One region of the Nonomuraea sp. IBHARD001 genome, then DNA from elsewhere that is predicted to be linked to it. Evidence: riboswitches for the same ligand, from Rfam matches in the RefSeq annotation. Region 1 holds a riboswitch; each other region holds the start of a gene.
The links. Region 1 has a riboswitch for cyclic di-AMP ahead of ACTWNK_RS35510 (hypothetical protein). Riboswitches for the same ligand answer to the same signal wherever they lie in the genome.

Region 1 (5,495 bases):
CACCGAGCCAGGGCGTGGCGGGAGTCGCCACGATCACCTACGTGTCCGGCCTGGTCGCACCCGCCGCGACCGGCTGGATCGCAAGCCTGACCTCGCTGCCCTTCGCGTTCGGCGTCATCGTGGCGGTCACTCTGGCGATGGCGGCCCTTGCGGGCGCGCTGCGGCCTGCGAGGATCAGGGAAGATGACCGGGTCGTCGCAGCGGCGCACTGAGGTCATCGCAGACGCCTGTACGGCCGCCGTTTCGTCGGGGTTTCGGCGGTCGTACAGGTCATCCGGGCGGGCGCGACTATCCGCTGGCCGCCGTGCCGCCGCCGGCCGTATCGTGCCGGACGTGGACGACAGGCGGATGGTGAAGATTTCCAAGTACCTCTCCAGGCACCTGCGCCACCAGCCTGGGCGCATCGGGATCGAGCTCGACCCGCAGGGCTGGGTGCCGGTCGAGGAGTTGCTCGCCGCGGCGGGCGCACACGGATTCGCGATCAGCAGGGACGAACTGGAGCAGGTCGTCGAGCTCAACGACAAACGCCGCTACGTGCTCGAGGACGGGCGGATCAGGGCGAGCCAGGGGCACACGGTCGAGGTGGACCTCGACCTCCCGGTGGCGACGCCTCCCGCATGGCTCTTCCACGGCACCGTGCACAGGCATCTGCCCGCGATCACCGAGCAGGGCCTGCTGCCGATGCGACGGCTGCACGTGCACCTGTCGCCGGACAGGGAGACCGCGCGGCGGGTCGGCGCCCGCAAGGGGCCGCCCGTGGTGCTGAGCGTACGGGCGGGCGCCATGCACGCCGAAGGGCACGAGTTCAGGCTGAGCGCCAACGGCGTCTGGCTGGCCGCGCACGTGCCGCCGCAGTTCCTGACGCTCCCGGAGTGAGCTCCAAGGGGGGTAGGTGCCGCCCGGCTGGTTCAGGTGTCGTCGTCGGTGTTCTGCTTGATGGCCTTGGCCCGCTTCAGGGGCTTGCGCCTGACGTCGACGCCGCCCCAGAAGGCCAGGCCGGTGACGGTGATGCGGGGAGCGTTCTCGATGCCGGGCCCGTCGGCCTTGGTGTCGAAGCCGCCCATGATGCCCAGTCCGGTCGTGCGGACGTCGGCGTCCTCGGGGGCGATCACACTGACGCCGCCCATGACGGCGATCGCGTAGATCGTCACATCGCGCTCGGCGAACACCGCCTCGCGCAGGTCGACGGTCCCGCCGCCCCAGACGGCGACGGCGGTGAAGCCCCTGCCCACCCGCCAGCGGCCCCTGCGCCTGAACCCGCCCATGAAGCCGAGCGCCCACCTGCTCACCCTGGAGCCCTCGGGATGCGGATCGAACCTGCGCGCCGACCGCTCGACCGCTGTGACGGCGGGCAGGTCGCGGGTGAGTGGTTCGAGATCGGCGTAGGTCTTGGCGGTGTAGACGGAGTCGAGTCGTTCCTGGAACTCCACCATCGCCAGACGCCCCTCTCCGGCCGCGTGGCGGAGGACGGCCGCCGCCTGATCGCGGTCTTGGTCGGAAATGCGCATCTCGCGGTGATCGCGGTCGGGAAGGGGGGCCATGACTGGATCGTAGCCGCCCCGGTTTCGCGGCGCGGTCCGCCGGTGTGCGAAGCTTTGTGCGTCCCCAAGACCAGGAGGTCCTCATGGCTGAAGTCCCAGCTGAACCAGACGCTACCGAGGGTCCCGAGGACGAGCTGAAGCGCAAGTTCCGCGAGGCGTTGGCACGCAAGCAGGCGCAGCAGGCCGACTCGGGGGCCGGCGGTAAGGGCAAGGATCCGTCGAAGATCCACGGGGTGCACAGCAGGGCGGGCGGCAAGCGCTCCTTCCGCCGCAAGAGCGGCGGCTGAACGGCGGCAACACAGGAGGGTACGGCAAGTCCGTGCCCTCCTTTTTCATGTCCGGGATCATGCTTTGGCCGCGATCTCCATGACCATTCCAGGGCGATAAAGGTAGATCTTTACACCATTTCATGGGTTTGCTTTTGCTTTTCCGCCAAATGCCCCATACAGTCCTAAGCGTTATCAGCTGGTGACCTGGACCTTCGTAAGGAAGGCAGCCGGCTGACGCCGAGTCCCGCGAGAGCGGGAGCCGGGGACCCATGTCCCTTGGGGTGAGTCCGACCTGCGGGTCGGTAGGGCATCTCCACGCCCGAACCCGTCAGCTAACCCGGTAGGCGCGATGGAGAGGACTTTCCCCTGTGAACGAGCTCGCCGCGACCCCCCGCGTCGCTTCCCCAGCGTACGATCGCCCAGCTTCCGCCGCCTTGTAGGCCGGCGTTCCCTGAACTTTCTCGCACCATCCCCCGCGCTCGTCGCGATGCGTAGCGTCCGTTAGGCCTTTGCCCGGCTACGCCATTCTTTGATCGCTTTTTCGACGATCATTCGCGAGCGCCTGCCCTGTCGCCGTACGAAGGATTTCGTTTTTCATGAACGCCCGTTTTGGCATGCGCGTTTCCGCCGTTCTCGCTGGTTCCCTGATCGCCGCCTCCGTGGTCGCAGGCGCTGGATCCACGGCTCACGCCGACACAGACACCGACAAGAAGGTGCTGCTCAAGGGCAACACCACCGCGTCCTACTTCTGGGACGACTCCTCCGGCCGCGCCGGTGACACCGGTCTGCCCGCCAGCGGCAAGCCGATGCAGAAGGGTCTGGCCGCCAGCCCCAGCTGGCCCCTGATGACCGAGGGCTATGTCGTCTACAAGGGCAAGAAGGCGCCGTTCTTCGTCGGCGACCGCGGTCCGGGCACCCCCTCCAACCGGGGCATCATGCTCGACCTCGACGCCAAGACCTTCGCCCAGCTCACCGGCGGCTCCTTCAACAGCCGCACGCTCGGCGTCGACGGCGTCGGCGGCCAGGGCCACATCAAGGTCCAGTACGTCATCACGAAGTGGGGCTCGGGCAAGGGCAAGAAGAACCACCCGGTCTCCTTCTCCTCCGGCGCCTACAAGCGTCACGACGCCAACCCGGCCAAGCCGCCGGTCGTCGCCGAGGCCAAGGCCGAGGTCGAGAAGAAGAGCGAGCCCGCCGAGAAGCAGGCGGCGGCGGCTCCCGCCGCGGAGAAGACGCAGAAGCTGGACGCCACCGCGGCCGCGATGAAGACCGACACCGCCGACGACAGCCACAACGGCACGGCCCTGGTGCTCGTCGGCGGCTTGGCACTGCTGGGCGGCGGACTGTTCCTCGGCCGCGACCGCATCCGCCGCTTCGTCCGAGGCTAGACGCCCTGCCGTCGGCTCGCCGGGCCCGCACTCGTCGTACACGGTGAGCAGAACGCGCTCGTGCGGATCGACGGGGGCCGGGCGACCGCTGCGGCGTTGCCCGGCGGGCAGATCCCGCTCCCGTGGCACGGCCCGTGCCCGCCGCGCCGCCGGGAGCGGGCCGTGCCACGAAGGCGCGGGTCAGATCTCCAGCTTCTCCTCGATGGCCCGCAGCTGGTGGCGGGCCATCGCCAGGTTCGCCCGGCCCCGGTCCAGGGCCAGGTAGAGGAACAGGCCCTTGCCGCCCCTGCCGGTGATCGGGCGGATGAGGTGGTACTGCGAGCCGAGCGTGATGAGGATGTCCTCGATGGACTCCTTGATACCGAGGGAGTCCATCGTGCGCATCTTGGCCTTGACGACCTCGGTGTTCCCGGCGGCGGCGATCTGCAGGTCGAGATCCTTCGAGCCGCCGAGCGCGCCGAGCGCCATGCCGCTGCTGTAGTCGACGACGACCGAACCGACCGCACCGTCGATCGTCATCATCTCCTTGAGCGAGACGTCGATGCTGGCCATGAGTGCCTCCAGATGAGGGTTGGGATGGGTGTTACGGGGTGACGGACGGACCACTTGGCGTCCGCGATGCGATGACGGCGAGCCTGTCCGCCGACTTGCGGCCCTCCAGTCGCAGCAGCCCGAGATTGGCGCCGGGCTCGGCCAGGACCGTGAGGACGAGAGTGGGGCCCGCCGCGTAGAAGACGGCGAAGCCGGCCGTACCTGAGATGAGCGTCTCTTCGAGTGCGCCCTTCTCGGCCAGCGTGGTCATACGGCGGCTGAGGGCGAGCAGCGCGGAGGAGAGCGCGGCGGTCTGCTCGGCGGCCTCGCCGATCCTGTCGCAGGCGACGGTCAGCCCGTCGACCGTGCACACGACACTGCCGCTGACGTCGGGGGTGTGCTCACGCAGCCTGCGCATCTCCCTGAGCACGTCTTCGCGTAGCTCCACTGGGGGTCTCCTCGCGTTGCGCTTGAGTGAGGGGAACCTCACGACAACTCCTCCAGGGCCTTCTTCAGCCGGAGCAGCATGGTCATATCGGTCGGCTCCGCCGTGGGTACCGGCGGCAGCTCGGGCCGTTGGTCGGGCCCCGCGGCCTCACGCCTGGGCAGCGAGCCCCGCGTCGCCTGCGCCTGCACCGTCTGGCCCTGCACGGCCTGCGCGGGCGCGGGCGGCGGCGACTGCAGCAGCCCGGCCGCCCCCAGCTGCCGTACGGCGAGCAGCATCGAGTACGCCGGACGCCCGAGCCGCTTGGCCAGGTCCATCGGGCTGGAGGCGCGGTCGGCGTGGACCAGGACCTCCCATTGCAGATCCGTGAGCACCACCCGATCGCCGGGCAGTCTCGGGACCGGCACCACGGGGACGGTGTCGAGTTCGGCAGAGGACCAGACCTGTGCCAACTGTGCTCTCCTTCGTGCGCACTCCCGGATCAGTCCGGGAACCTCGAAGTACCACTGGGCGCCGAGCCAGTGCCGCTCACCCGGCCTGAACTTCGGCCTGGGGGCGCCTTTGACCGGCAGGAGGAAGAACGCGGCGTCGAGAACGGCGCCGAGCACGCAGTACTGCAACTCGCCGAGGGTGAGCACACCTTCGGCGACGAGCTGGTCGCCACCGCCCTCGCGTTGCGCCCGGCGCAGCGCCGTGCCCGACACCCGGCCGTTGGCCAGCAGGATGTCCTCGACCTTCGGCGTCTGGGCACTGTCGATATAGGTGACCTTGCCGCCGGTGAGATAGATCGTGCCCGCTCTGCCGATCTTGAGCGAGCCCGTGGCCCGTTCGGCGGCTATGCCTTTGAGTAGCGTCTCCAGGGGTGGCATGGCTCACGTCGTCAACCGGCAGGAGATGGCTTGGAGCCGGTGTCGTGCCAGGGCGAGGTTGGAGCGGTCGAGGTCGAGACGCAGATAGATGACCAGCGGTCCGTCGAAGACCGTTTCCAGAGGTTTGAGCAGGTGGAGGCCCTGATCGGTGGTGACGATCATGTCCTCGATCCGGACCGTTCCACCTGGTGAGGACTGGGCCAGCCCGTCCATCGTGGCGCGGAGCGTCTCGCTCAGCGCCACCGCCGATCGTTCGGGGTCGAACCCCTGTTCGCCGCCACCGTAGGCCACGGCCATCCCGCTGGTGTGATCGACCACGATCGCGTCCAGCGCACCCGGGATGGCCATGACCTCGGTGAGGCAGTCGTCCAGTCCGAGCACGTGGCCTCCCTCGCCGAAGTCCCAACCGGGGAAAGCGTAGGAGTTTGCGCTTCCCGGACTATCGGTGTGGA
Region 2 (5,495 bases), 300 kb from region 1:
GTCGATCGGCGCGTGTTCGTCGCGGTCAAGTTCAACTCGGGACGCACGGTGTTCTCCAAGTGGGTCGTCGCCAGGACGCACTCCATCACGCCAGGCGGAGCCGTGTACGTCGAGACGACCGTCGCGGCCCCGTGCGCCGGCGGCAAGAACGGCTACGCCCGCGCCTACGACGAGGCCACCGCCACCTGGTCGCCCAGGCTTCCCGTGGAGATCTGCCAGCGCATCGACTGACCCGCGAGCAGGTCCGGCGTCAGGGCGCATGCCGGGACTGGTGCCACTCCAACGCCTCCGGGGTGTCGCGGTACTCCAGGAGGTGGTGGCCGGAGATCCGCTCCAGCACCACCTTGACCTCGGCGGGCGTGATGTGGAAGAACTCCCTGCGCGGGTTGACCCGGTTGACCCGCCGGCTGCTCAGCTCGCTGTGCAATCGGCTCTCCAGGCCGACCGCGTCGTCGCTGAAGATCAGGGCATGGGTGTCGAACGTGAAGGGTACCGAGGCGTCGCCCAGTTCGCGCACCCTGTCCTGGGGTTCGAGCCTGCGGGTCATGCCGATCTTGACGATGTCCGGGCCGAACGCGCCGATGTTGGAGATCACGTACACATATCCGGCCCGCACATTGGCCTCGCGGGCCTCGACGTCGCCGACGGCCGCGCCGATCTCCTCCAGCTTGGCCCTGAGCTCCCCGGCTCCCCGCTCGTCGCCTCCGGCCAGCAGTTTGGCCAGCGCCGCTCGGTAGTGCGCCTCCTCCTTGCGCAGTCTGGCCTTCTCGCGCTCGAACTCCTTGCGGGCGGACTCCTCCTCGCGCTGGCGCTCGCGCTGCGCTCTGGAGCGTTCCTTCTCCTCCTCCTGCCTGGCCAGGTGGTCGGCCGTCAGCTCCAGCTCGTACAGGCGCAGGCGGTGGTACTCGCCGCTGACGTGGATGCTCATCGTCCGGCCGAGCTTGACGATCGTCTCGACGGCCTTCTCCAGCCGGTCGACCGACGACTGCAGCTTGTACGGGCGCATCGTGCGCACGCAGTTGTCGGCCTCGGCGTTGTAGGCGCGCAGCATCAGCCTGGAGAAGTCGCGCACCATCCTGCGCCCTTCGGCGAGCGATCCGTTGATCTGCCAGTTCGTGGCGCCGATCACGGCGGTGCCGTCCTTGGCCAGGGCCTTGATCCGGTTTCTGACCTGGGCGAGCCTGTCCCTGTAGGCGACGGCGTCGCTCAGCGGGTGGCGGTACTCGTACAGACCGGCCTCCTGCAGCAGCACGGTCTCCTCGGTGTGGATGATCTGCTGCTCGATCTCGCGCAGGCGTAGTGCGGCGTCGGCGACGGCGGCCTGCAGGCCGATGTGCTCCTGGCGCAGGGCCTGCGTCATCGCGGCCAGCCCGTCGCGCTCGGTCGCCGGGACGGCGGGCTGGACCGCGACCCAGAAGACCCAGCCGTCGGGCGCGGGCGGCCACGCGGGGCTCGGCCGCCACCCGGCAGGAGGACGCCAGCCCGCCGGGGGCTCGGGCCAGCCCGGCGGCGAATGAAAGCGGTACTCCACCGGCGCATCCTCCTCGTCACACGTGTCACAGAAGAGGACTGCCGTCACGGCCCGTCGGTTTACCGGTCGCGGCCCCGCGTCCTAGTACATCGAGATGTGCGGATGGTCGTAGTGGTTGGCCGTGATGCCGCCTCGGTTGGACATCGTGCGCCATCCCGAGCCCATGTTGATGCGCTGCCGCCAGATGACGTACTTCACGCCGAGCCGGTCCTTGTTCTTGATCGCCCAGGCCGAGATCCTGTCGCCCAGCGCCTGGTTGGCCGCGGAGGGCATCGAACCGCCCTGGCTCATCATGAAGTCGCACGCCCGGCCCAGCGGATGCTCGCCGCTGTCGTCGACGCGGTAGCAGCCCACCTGGTACGGCAGGTCGAAGTTCTTGCGGATGAGGTCGCGCATCAGGCGCATGCGAGGCGTGATGTTGTCGGCGCCGCTCGGCAGCTCGGGGGCCCAGCTGCCGTCGGAGCGGCGGCCGGTGCCGTAGGGCACGAGCCTGTCGAGGTTCTTCTGGATCTCGTCGATGAGGTCCTGTGCCTCCTCGCGCTGGCCCTCGACCTCGGCCGCGTCCTTGCGGATCTGGCCGGTGACGACCTGGGCGGCGTCGGCGGCCTGCTTGCGTTCGTCGCGTGCGGTGCTGAAGGAGGTGAGCACCGCCTCCTGCTGGCCGACGAGCTGCTCAAGGATGGCCGCGCCGCCCAGATTGCCGCCGAACGGCAGGCGCATGCCGCCGGTCGTGGCCTGGTAGCGCAGCTCGACGATCTCGCTGACCTGCTCCTGCGCGGTGACCAGCGCCTGCTCGGCGGCGGCCAGGCGCTTGTTCGCCTTCTTCTCCGACTCCTGCGCCTTGGCCAGTTGCACGCGCTTGGCGTTGTAGGCCTCGATCAGGCGGTCGACCTTCTTATTCTGCTTGGCCAGGTCGGCGCGGAGCTGCTTCTCCTTGGGCTTGGGCGCGGCTCCTGCGGTGGCGGGGGCGCAGACCAGGGCTGCCGCGCTCAGAACGCAGAGCGCCGTGCTGATGAAGCGTGGTGCCGTGCGGCGACGCGACGTGGGGGACGGGGCCGCCACGCACTCTCCTCTCCTCATGCCGACCGGGTTAGCTGACGGGTTCGGGCGGGAGGAGCCCTACCACCGAAGTGGATTCACCCCGAGGGAGTGGGTCCCCGGCTTCCGGGCAACACGCCCGGAACTAGGCGAGATGGATATTAGTGGTAAATGCAGCACCATGCGACTCTCCGCTGAGATCAATCAGTGATCTACCTGTGACCGCAGCCGCCGGGCCGCCTCCTCGGGCAGAACATCGTTGACGAAGGCGCCCATCGCCGACTCCGACCCGGCCAGATACTTCAACTTGCCCGGCGCCCGCCGGATGGAGAACAGCTCCAGATGCAGGTAGGCCAGCTCCCGACCCTCCCGGACCGGCGCCTGGTGCCAGGCCGACACATACGGCATGACCACCCCGAACAGTCCGTCCAGCCGCCGCAGCACATCGGTATAGAGCGGCCCGAACGCCCGCATCTCCGCCTCCGACAACGCCGCCAGATCGGGCACCTGCCGATGCGGATACAGATGCACCTCGTACGGCCAGCGCGCGGCGGCGGGCACGAACGCGGTCCAGTGCTCGTTGGCCGCGACGACGCGCTCGCCGAACGCCCGCTCGGCCGCGAGCACCTCGGCGAACAGCCCCGGCCTGCGCGCGGCGGCCCGCAGATGCAGACGGGTGCGCGGCGTGACATACGGATAGGCGTAGATCTGGCCGTGCGGATGGGCCAGGGTGATGCCGATCTCCTCGCCCCTGTTCTCGAAGCAGAACACCTGCTCGACGCCGGGCATCGCCGACAGCTCCGCCGTGCGGTCGGCCCAGGCGTGCATGACCAGCTCCACCTGCTCGGGCGCCAGCCGGGAGAAGGAGGAGGCGTGCTCGGAGGTGAAGCAGACCACCTCGCAGCGCCCGAGCCCCGGCCGTACCTCGCTCAGCCCGCCCGCCTCGCCGTGCGCGCCCGGGAGGGGGCCGAAGGAGGGGAAGCGGTTCTCGAAGACGACCACGTCGTAGGAGCCGGCCGGGATCTCCGACAGCCGGCCCGGCGCCGACGGGCACAGCGGGCACTCGTCGGCGGGCGGCAGGAACGTCCTGCTCTGCCGATGCCCGGCCATGGCCACCCACTCGCCGGTCAGCGGGTCCAGGCGCAGCTCGGAGGCGGGCGGGCGCGGCGGCAGCTCCCGCAGGTCGCGGGCGTCGCGCACGGCGGAGTCCGAGTGGTCGAAGTAGAACAGCTCCCTGCCGTCGGCCAGGTGGGTAAGCGTGCGCTTCACGAGGGGTCCTCCGCGATGATCAGACGGTCGCCGAACTCGGCCCTGGCCTCTTCCTGCAAGGCGGCGTCGCTGACCACCACGTCGGCGGCGTCCAGGCCGGTGATGGTGCTGATGCCGACCATGCCCCACTTGGTGTGGTCGACCGGCACCACCAGCCGGTGCGCGGAGGCGACGAGCGCACGGTCGGTCTCGGCCTCCAGCAGGTTGGGCGTGGTGAACCCGGCCCTCGGGCTCATGCCGTGCACGCCGAGGAACAGCGTGTCGACGTGCAGGTCGCGGATGGCGGTGACCGCGACGGGTCCGACGAGCGCGTCGGAGGGCGTGCGCACCCCGCCGGTCAGCACGACCGTGCGGTCGGCGCGCGGATGGCGGTGGAAGACCTCGGCGACCGGGATCGAGTTGGTGACGACGGTCAGCTCGGGCACGTCGGTCAGGTGATGGGCCAGCGCCCACGTGGTCGTGCCCGCGGACAGGGCGACCGAGGTGCCCGGCGCGACCAGTTCGGCGGCGCGGCGGGCGATGGCGTCCTTCTCCGGCTGCTGCCTGCCGGACTTGGCGGCGAAGCCCGGCTCCTCGGCCGAGCCGGGCCCGGCCACGGTCGCGCCGCCGTGCACCTTCTGCAGCAGGCCGCGCTCGGCGAGGAGCTCCAGGTCCCTGCGGATCGTCATGTCCGAGACGCCGAGTTCGCGGACCAGGTCGGCCACGCGGACGCCGCCGCTCCTGCGCACGCGTTCGACGATCGCCTGCTGCCGTTGCTGTGCGAGCATCCGGCCGCCCTTCGCTGACTGGTGTTTCAACAGATTCCCCCAAATTATGACACGACGATGTTGGTTCCTGGGGGAAAGTGGTCGGGCAAAGCTCTGGTCAGGTCTCGTGTCCGCCGCCGGTCAGCGGTCATCACCAGGGGATGAGACTCATGCTGGGTGTCCTCGCGCTCGCCCTGGCCGGTTGCGGCACACAGGCCGCGACCTCGCCGTCCACCGCTGTGTCGTCACCGGCGGTGTCGGTGCCCGCAGGAGCGGTCACCTTCGACAAGGCCGTCGAGCTCGCCAAGAAGGACGGCACGCCGACGATGGTGCAGTTCTACGCGCCGCAGCCGCCGCCACGCTGGTTCAGCTCGGTGCTGAGCGAGACGGGCACGCTGGTCGACGTGCGCATCGACGCCGAGACCGGCGCGGTCACCGGCCGCCAGAACGAACCCGCCGACGAGGCGGCCGAGGCCAAGGCCCTGGTGGCCAAGGACAAGATCGGCATCTCGGGAGCCGTGGACAAGGCCAGGGCCGCCGTGCCCGGAGCCCAGGTCACCCTGGCCGAACTGGAGGACGAGGACGGCCGCACGGTCTGGGACGTGGACGTCGTCGACGCGGCGCGCAAGAAGTCGAGCGTCGAGGTCGACGCGGCGAGCGGCCAGGCGACGGTGACGCAGACGAACTGAGGTCTTGCCCGCCGCCCCCGTACGGGAGACGTTGGGTGCGCACGCCGTACGCGACCACGTTCGGAGGAGCCATGGGCAAGCGCCAGCGCAAGAGCAAGGCTCGCAAGAAGAGCAAGGCCAACCACGGCAAGCGACCCACGGGACGCTGACCCGGCGGTGAGGAGGCTCGGCCGGCGGGCGTCTGGCCTGCGATGTTCATCTCACGGTCAGGCGGGCGTAAGC
Region 3 (5,495 bases), 1.9 Mb from region 1:
CGACGGCTCGCCCTCCGGCGTGCTGCACGAGGGCGCGATGGACCTGGTCGGCCTGCTGACCCCGCGCCCGAGCGCCGCCGACCTGGACGCCGCCCTGCTCGACGCCCAGGCCCATCTGTTCTCGCTGGGCATCACCGGCTGGCAGGACGCCATCGTCGGCTCCTACGCCGGCTCCGACGACCAGCTGCCCACCTATCTGTCGGCGGCGGCCTCAGGGCGGCTCAGGGCCCGCGTGGTCGGCGCCCTGTGGTGGGACCGCACCCGCGGCGCCGAGCAGATCGAGGACCTGCTGGCCAGGCGGGCGTCGGCCGAAGGGCTCGACCGCTTCAGCGCCGGTTCGGTGAAGATCATGCAGGACGGCATCGCGGAGAACTTCACCGCGGCCGTCATCGAGCCCTACTGCCGCTGCGGCGGCACCGGCCTGTCCTACATCCAGCCGTCGCTGCTCAACGGCTACGTCGCCGAGCTCGACCGGCACGGCTTCCAGGTGCACTTCCACGCGATCGGCGAACGCGCCGTGCGCGAGGCGCTCGACTCCCTGGAAGGCACCTCGCCGGACAACAGGCACCACATCGCGCATCTGCAGATCGTCGAGCCGAGCGACGTGCCGCGTTTCGCCGCGCTCGGCGTCACGGCCAACCTGCAGCCGCTGTGGGCCACCCACCACGCCCAGATGGACGAGCTGACCATCCCGTTCCTCGGCGAGGAGCGCTCGGCCTGGCAGTACCCTTTCGCCGATCTGCTCGCCCGCGGCACCAGGTTCTGCGCGGGCAGCGACTGGCCGGTGTCCAACGCCGATCCGATCCAGGGCATGCACGTCGCGGTCAACCGCACCGAGCCCGGCTCGTCGGTCCACGTGTCCTACCCCACCGCGCTGCAGCCGTTCCTGCCCGGCCAGGCGCTGTCACTGGCCACGGCGCTCAACGCGTACACGGCGGGGTCGGCGTGGATCAACCGTTCGCCCGCCGGGGTCATCGAGGCCGGGCGGCCCGCCGACCTGGTCGTCCTCGACCGCGACCTGTTCGCCCTGCCCGCCGCCGAGATATGGACGGCCAAGGCGAGGGCGACCTTCGTGGACGGCGACCTCGTCCACGGCGGATGAGCTCACCCGTACGGCGGGGCCCGGCATCGATCGGTTGACACCGGGCCCCGCCGATTGGGTGACGCGCAGCGGACCCGCGCCCCGGATGGTGGAAGGAACACCCATCACGACCAGGGAGTTCCTCCATGAGAGTCCGCACCGTCCCGGCGCTCGCCCTCGCGGCGCTGACCGCCTCGCTCGCCTTCGCCGCACCCGGCCACACCGACACCCTCGTGTACGGCGAGGACGTCTCGCGCTGGGCCGCCGACCACGACTGGGCGGCGAGCAAGGCGGAGTTCGGCATCGCCAAGGCCACCGAAGGCACCGGGCGCACCGACCCGTCCTTCACCTCGCACTGGAAGGCCATGGCGGCCAAGGGCATCGTCAGGGGTGCCTACCACTACGGCCATCCGGGCAACGACCCCGTCGCCGAGGCCGACCACTTCCTGACGGTCGTCGGCTCGCGCGGCCTGGCCGAAGGCGACCTGCTCGCCCTCGACCTGGAGACCACCGACGGCCGTTCGCGCGAGCAGGTCACCACCTGGGCCAAGCGCTGGCTGGCCCGTGTCGAGGCCAGGACCGGTGTCAAGCCGCTCTTCTACAGCAGCTGGTCCTTCGCCGACACCCACGGCGACGGCCTGTCCGGCTACCCGCTCTGGGTGGCGCACTACTCACGCGCCAAGGGCACGGTCACCCCGCCCGCCGACTGGAAGCAGTGGGTCATCCACCAGTACTCCGACGACCCGCCCACCGACGCCAACGTCTCGCGCCTCACGGTCGAGCAGCTGCGTGAGCTGGGATATCAGGGCTAGGGCTTACCCGGACTTTATTTACCCTTTCCCGATTGCCACCGACTCGTTACCAACACTAGAGTCCCCCGTTATCGGCCGATGACCGGCCGAACCGCCGAGTCCCCGTCATGGGGAGCCGGGGACCCACATCGTTCCCGGGGTGAATCCGCTGCAGGTCAGCGGTAGGGCACTCCTACGCCCGAACCCGTCAGCTAACCCGGTAGGCGGCATAGGAGAAGGAGCACACGTGCGCTTCCACCTCGTCATGCCTCGAACCTGGCCAAGACACGTCATCCCCGACGGACCCCACGGTCCGTCCGCGCCTGCCACCGCGTAGCCGCCGCACGCCGGGCCCCTTTCCCCGGGCCCCGTGTCCCCCATGTGCGCGCCGATGGGCGCCACACCTGTGACGACCGCACCCTTCCCCGCGGATCGTCTCCGACGTGTCCCCAACCCCCATTCCAGGTATGAACACTGAAGACATCCAGAAAATGATCAAGGTCCTCGACACCCAGGTGGGATATGTCGAGAAGGCCGGCGGCTACACCAAGTTCGGCGACTGGTACGCCAAGAACGTCGACGACAGCTACGACTTCTCCGACGCCGCCTGGTGCGACATGTTCCTCGCATGGGGCGCCAAGCAGACCGGCCTGGAGGAGGCGTACGGCCAGTTCGCCTACACCCCCGCCCATGCGGCCTGGTTCAAGAAGCAGGACGCCTGGGGCAAGGAGCCCGAACCCGGCGCACTGGTCTTCTACGACTGGTCGGGCGGCAAGTCCCTCAGCGGCATCGACCACGTCGGCATCGTCACCAAGGTCGAGGGCAAACGCATCAAGACCATCGAGGGCAATGTCGACGCCCGCTTCGCCAAACGAAAGGAGCGCGACCAGAGCAAGGTCGTCGGCTACGGCTACCCCGACCGCACCGAGGGCGGCAAGGCCCTCCGCGAGGCGGCGCCCCCCACCGGCGACACCTCCGGGTCCTCTCCCGCGCCCACTACCGAGGCCTCCGCGCCTGCTACGACCGCTTCCCCTGCGCCTGCTGCCGAGGCCTCAGGGGCTTCCCCCGCCCCCACTAGCGAGGCCTCCCCCGGGCATGCTCCGACCGCTTCCCCTGCGGGGCGCGACTCGGCGTCGGCCGTGCTTGCGCCCGGAGGTGGGAGTACTCCGCCCTCGGGGGGCGAGGGCATCGCCCTGACCGCGATGGCCCAGAACCTCAGTCCCGTGACCGATCTGGGCTCGGCGGGCGCCATCGCCCCCGTGCTGCTGACCGTCGCCCTGCTGGCGCTCGGCCGCCGGGGCGTCACCAGGGCGGTCAGGTCCCTGCGTCCGGCTCCCCGTGGTCGCCATCACCGGGTGGCCCTGGCCTGACCGACGTGTCCGTCACCCCCGTGCGCGTGTCGTACGGGGGTGTGCGGGCTGTCCGAGGGTGTGCGGGTCGCACGAGGGGGTGCGGGTCGCACGGAGGTGTGCGGGTGGCTCCCGGTCGCCTCGCCCTGCCCGGGAGGCTCGGGCCTCACACTGCGGCGCCGCGTATCGGTGGATGGCCGCGCTCCCGGGTACCGCCCCCCTGCGGGCGGTTGCCCGCGTCGGGCGGTGGTGCTGGGGGTGGCTTGCCGTAACAGGTGGGCGTGGGTTGGGGTGGGCGTGCGAAGGCCCCCGCAGGATGTCCTGCGGGGGCCTTCGCATATGCGCTCAGAAAGACAGCGCTCCCACGGTCACCAGGGCGACTTGTTGTTGCGCAGGCGCTCCAGGGCTTCCTCCAGGATGGCCTTGCCGTCCTTGTCGCTGCGACGCTCCTTCACATAGGCGAGGTGCGTCTTGTACGGCTCGTTGCGGGGAGGGGCCGGGGGGGCCGCCTCGTCCTGGCCTGCGGGGAGACCGCAGCGGGGGCAGTCCCACAGCTCGGGGACGGCCGCGTCGCTGGCGAAGCTGGGCCTGGTCTCGTGCATGTTCGCGCACCAGAACGAGACCCGCACTCGCGGGGCCGCCTCGCCGCGCTCTGCCTCACCCATCGGCCCGGCGCCGACTCGGCTGCCACGGATCGCGTTGCCACTACCCACGGATGAACTCCTCGCTCGATCGCCCCGCGGGGACACGGGGGAGAATCACTGTCACGCTGTGTACGTCGTTACCGGGGGTCAGGGCTTGAGCAGGAGACCCAGGGCGATGATGCACACGAACCATACGACACCAGTGATGATGGTCAGGCGGTCGAGGTTACGCTCGACGACCGAGGAACCGCCGAAGTTCGACGAGAAGCCGCCGCCGAACATGTCGGACAGCCCGCCGCCCTTGCCCTTGTGGAGCAGCACAAGCAGGATCATGAGACAGCTCGCCAGAATGAGGGCGGCGGAGATTCCGATAATCACGGGTGACCTGATTCCTCTGATACGAAGTACAGTCGCGACGATTCAAACTTGCTTCTAGAGGGTACGACGTGATGTCAAGTCGTACCCCCCGAACGCCTCAGTCAGCTGGACAATTCGCCAAAACGGCAGATCTTAACGTACTCCGCCGCGTCGAGTGCGGCACCCCCGACCAGGGCGCCGTCGACGTCGGGCTGAGCCATGATCCCGGCGATGTTATCCGACTTGACCGAGCCACCGTAAAGGATACGGACCGCGTCCGCCACCTCCGCGTCATACAGATCGGCGAGTCGCGCCCGAAGAGCGCCGCACACCTCCTGCGCGTCGTCGGGCGTGGCGACCTCGCCGGTGCCGATCGCCCACACGGGCTCGTAGGCGACGACGATCTTCTTGGCCTGCTCGGCGGTCACCTTGTTCAGGGCGCCGTCGAGCTGCGAGAGGCTGTGCGCGACCTGCCCACCCGCCTGGCGCACGGCCAGGCCTTCGCCCACGCACAGGATCGGCGTGATCGAGTGCCGGTAGGCCGCCTGCACCTTGGCGTTGACCAGGGCGTCGTCCTCGCGGTGGTACTGCCGCCGCTCGGAGTGGCCGATCGTCACGTAGGTGCAGCCCAGCTTGGCCAGCATCACGCCGGAGATCTCGCCGGTGTAGGCGCCGCCGTCGTGCGGCGACAGGTCCTGCGCGCCGTACACGATGCGCAGCTTGTCGCCGTCGACCAGGGTCTGCACACTGCGCAGATCCGTGAACGGCGGGAGCACGGCCACCTCGGCCTTGTCGAAGTCCTTGTCCGACAGGGCGAAGGCCAGCTTCTGGACGAGTGCGATGGCCTCCAGGTGGTTGAGGTTCATCTTCCAGTTGCCGGCGAAGAGCGGCTTTCGCGTGGTCATCGCCCGCTCACCTGCACCCGATTTGCCTGCACGCTATGCCTCCAGGGCCGCGAGTCCGGGCAGGGTCTTGCCTTCGAGGTACTCGAGGCTCGCTCCGCCACCGGTGGAAATATGGGAGAAACCATCTTCGGGCAGTCCGAGCTGACGCACGGCCGCGGCCGAGTCGCCACCGCCCACCACGGAGAAGGCCTCCGATGCGATCAACGCTTCGGCGACCGCTCTGGTGCCCCCGGAGAAGGCCTCGAACTCGAACACGCCCATCGGGCCGTTCCAGAACACCGTGCGCGCGTCGGCCAGCTTGCCCGCGAACAGCTCCCTGGACCTGGGGCCGATGTCCAGGCCCTGGCGGTCGGCCGGGATCGCGGTGG

Region 2: another riboswitch for cyclic di-AMP. It lies ahead of ACTWNK_RS34190 (coiled-coil domain-containing protein); the one in region 1 lies ahead of ACTWNK_RS35510 (hypothetical protein).
Region 3: another riboswitch for cyclic di-AMP. It lies ahead of ACTWNK_RS27420 (CHAP domain-containing protein); the one in region 1 lies ahead of ACTWNK_RS35510 (hypothetical protein).

The regions. Positions count from the first base shown of each region.
Region 1 is NZ_JBWBBW010000002.1:7,455,655-7,461,149, reverse strand. Features, by position in the region: gene ACTWNK_RS35530 (MFS transporter) at 1-212, shown strand, start outside; gene ACTWNK_RS35525 (RNA 2'-phosphotransferase) at 334-876, shown strand; gene ACTWNK_RS35520 (DUF1707 SHOCT-like domain-containing protein) at 909-1,541, opposite strand; gene ACTWNK_RS35515 (DUF5302 domain-containing protein) at 1,625-1,828, shown strand; cyclic di-AMP (ydaO/yuaA leader) riboswitch at 2,036-2,172, shown strand; gene ACTWNK_RS35510 (hypothetical protein) at 2,407-3,198, shown strand; gene ACTWNK_RS35505 (hypothetical protein) at 3,379-3,750, opposite strand; gene ACTWNK_RS35500 (roadblock/LC7 domain-containing protein) at 3,782-4,177, opposite strand; gene ACTWNK_RS35495 (hypothetical protein) at 4,216-5,043, opposite strand; gene ACTWNK_RS35490 (roadblock/LC7 domain-containing protein) at 5,047-5,424, opposite strand.
Region 2 is NZ_JBWBBW010000002.1:7,160,291-7,165,785, reverse strand. Features, by position in the region: gene ACTWNK_RS34200 (hypothetical protein) at 1-231, shown strand, start outside; gene ACTWNK_RS34195 (SNIPE associated domain-containing protein) at 251-1,531, opposite strand; gene ACTWNK_RS34190 (coiled-coil domain-containing protein) at 1,613-2,593, opposite strand; cyclic di-AMP (ydaO/yuaA leader) riboswitch at 2,597-2,731, opposite strand; gene galT (galactose-1-phosphate uridylyltransferase) at 2,774-3,838, opposite strand; gene ACTWNK_RS34180 (DeoR/GlpR family DNA-binding transcription regulator) at 3,835-4,605, opposite strand; gene ACTWNK_RS34175 (PepSY domain-containing protein) at 4,755-5,273, shown strand; gene ACTWNK_RS34170 (50S ribosomal protein bL37) at 5,345-5,422, shown strand.
Region 3 is NZ_JBWBBW010000002.1:5,565,140-5,570,634, forward strand. Features, by position in the region: gene ACTWNK_RS27410 (amidohydrolase) at 1-1,102, shown strand, start outside; gene ACTWNK_RS27415 (glycoside hydrolase family 25 protein) at 1,228-1,893, shown strand; cyclic di-AMP (ydaO/yuaA leader) riboswitch at 1,976-2,113, shown strand; gene ACTWNK_RS27420 (CHAP domain-containing protein) at 2,340-3,242, shown strand; gene ACTWNK_RS27425 (RNA polymerase-binding protein RbpA) at 3,590-3,934, opposite strand; gene secG (preprotein translocase subunit SecG) at 4,013-4,243, opposite strand; gene tpiA (triose-phosphate isomerase) at 4,345-5,127, opposite strand; gene ACTWNK_RS27440 (phosphoglycerate kinase) at 5,161-5,495, opposite strand, start outside.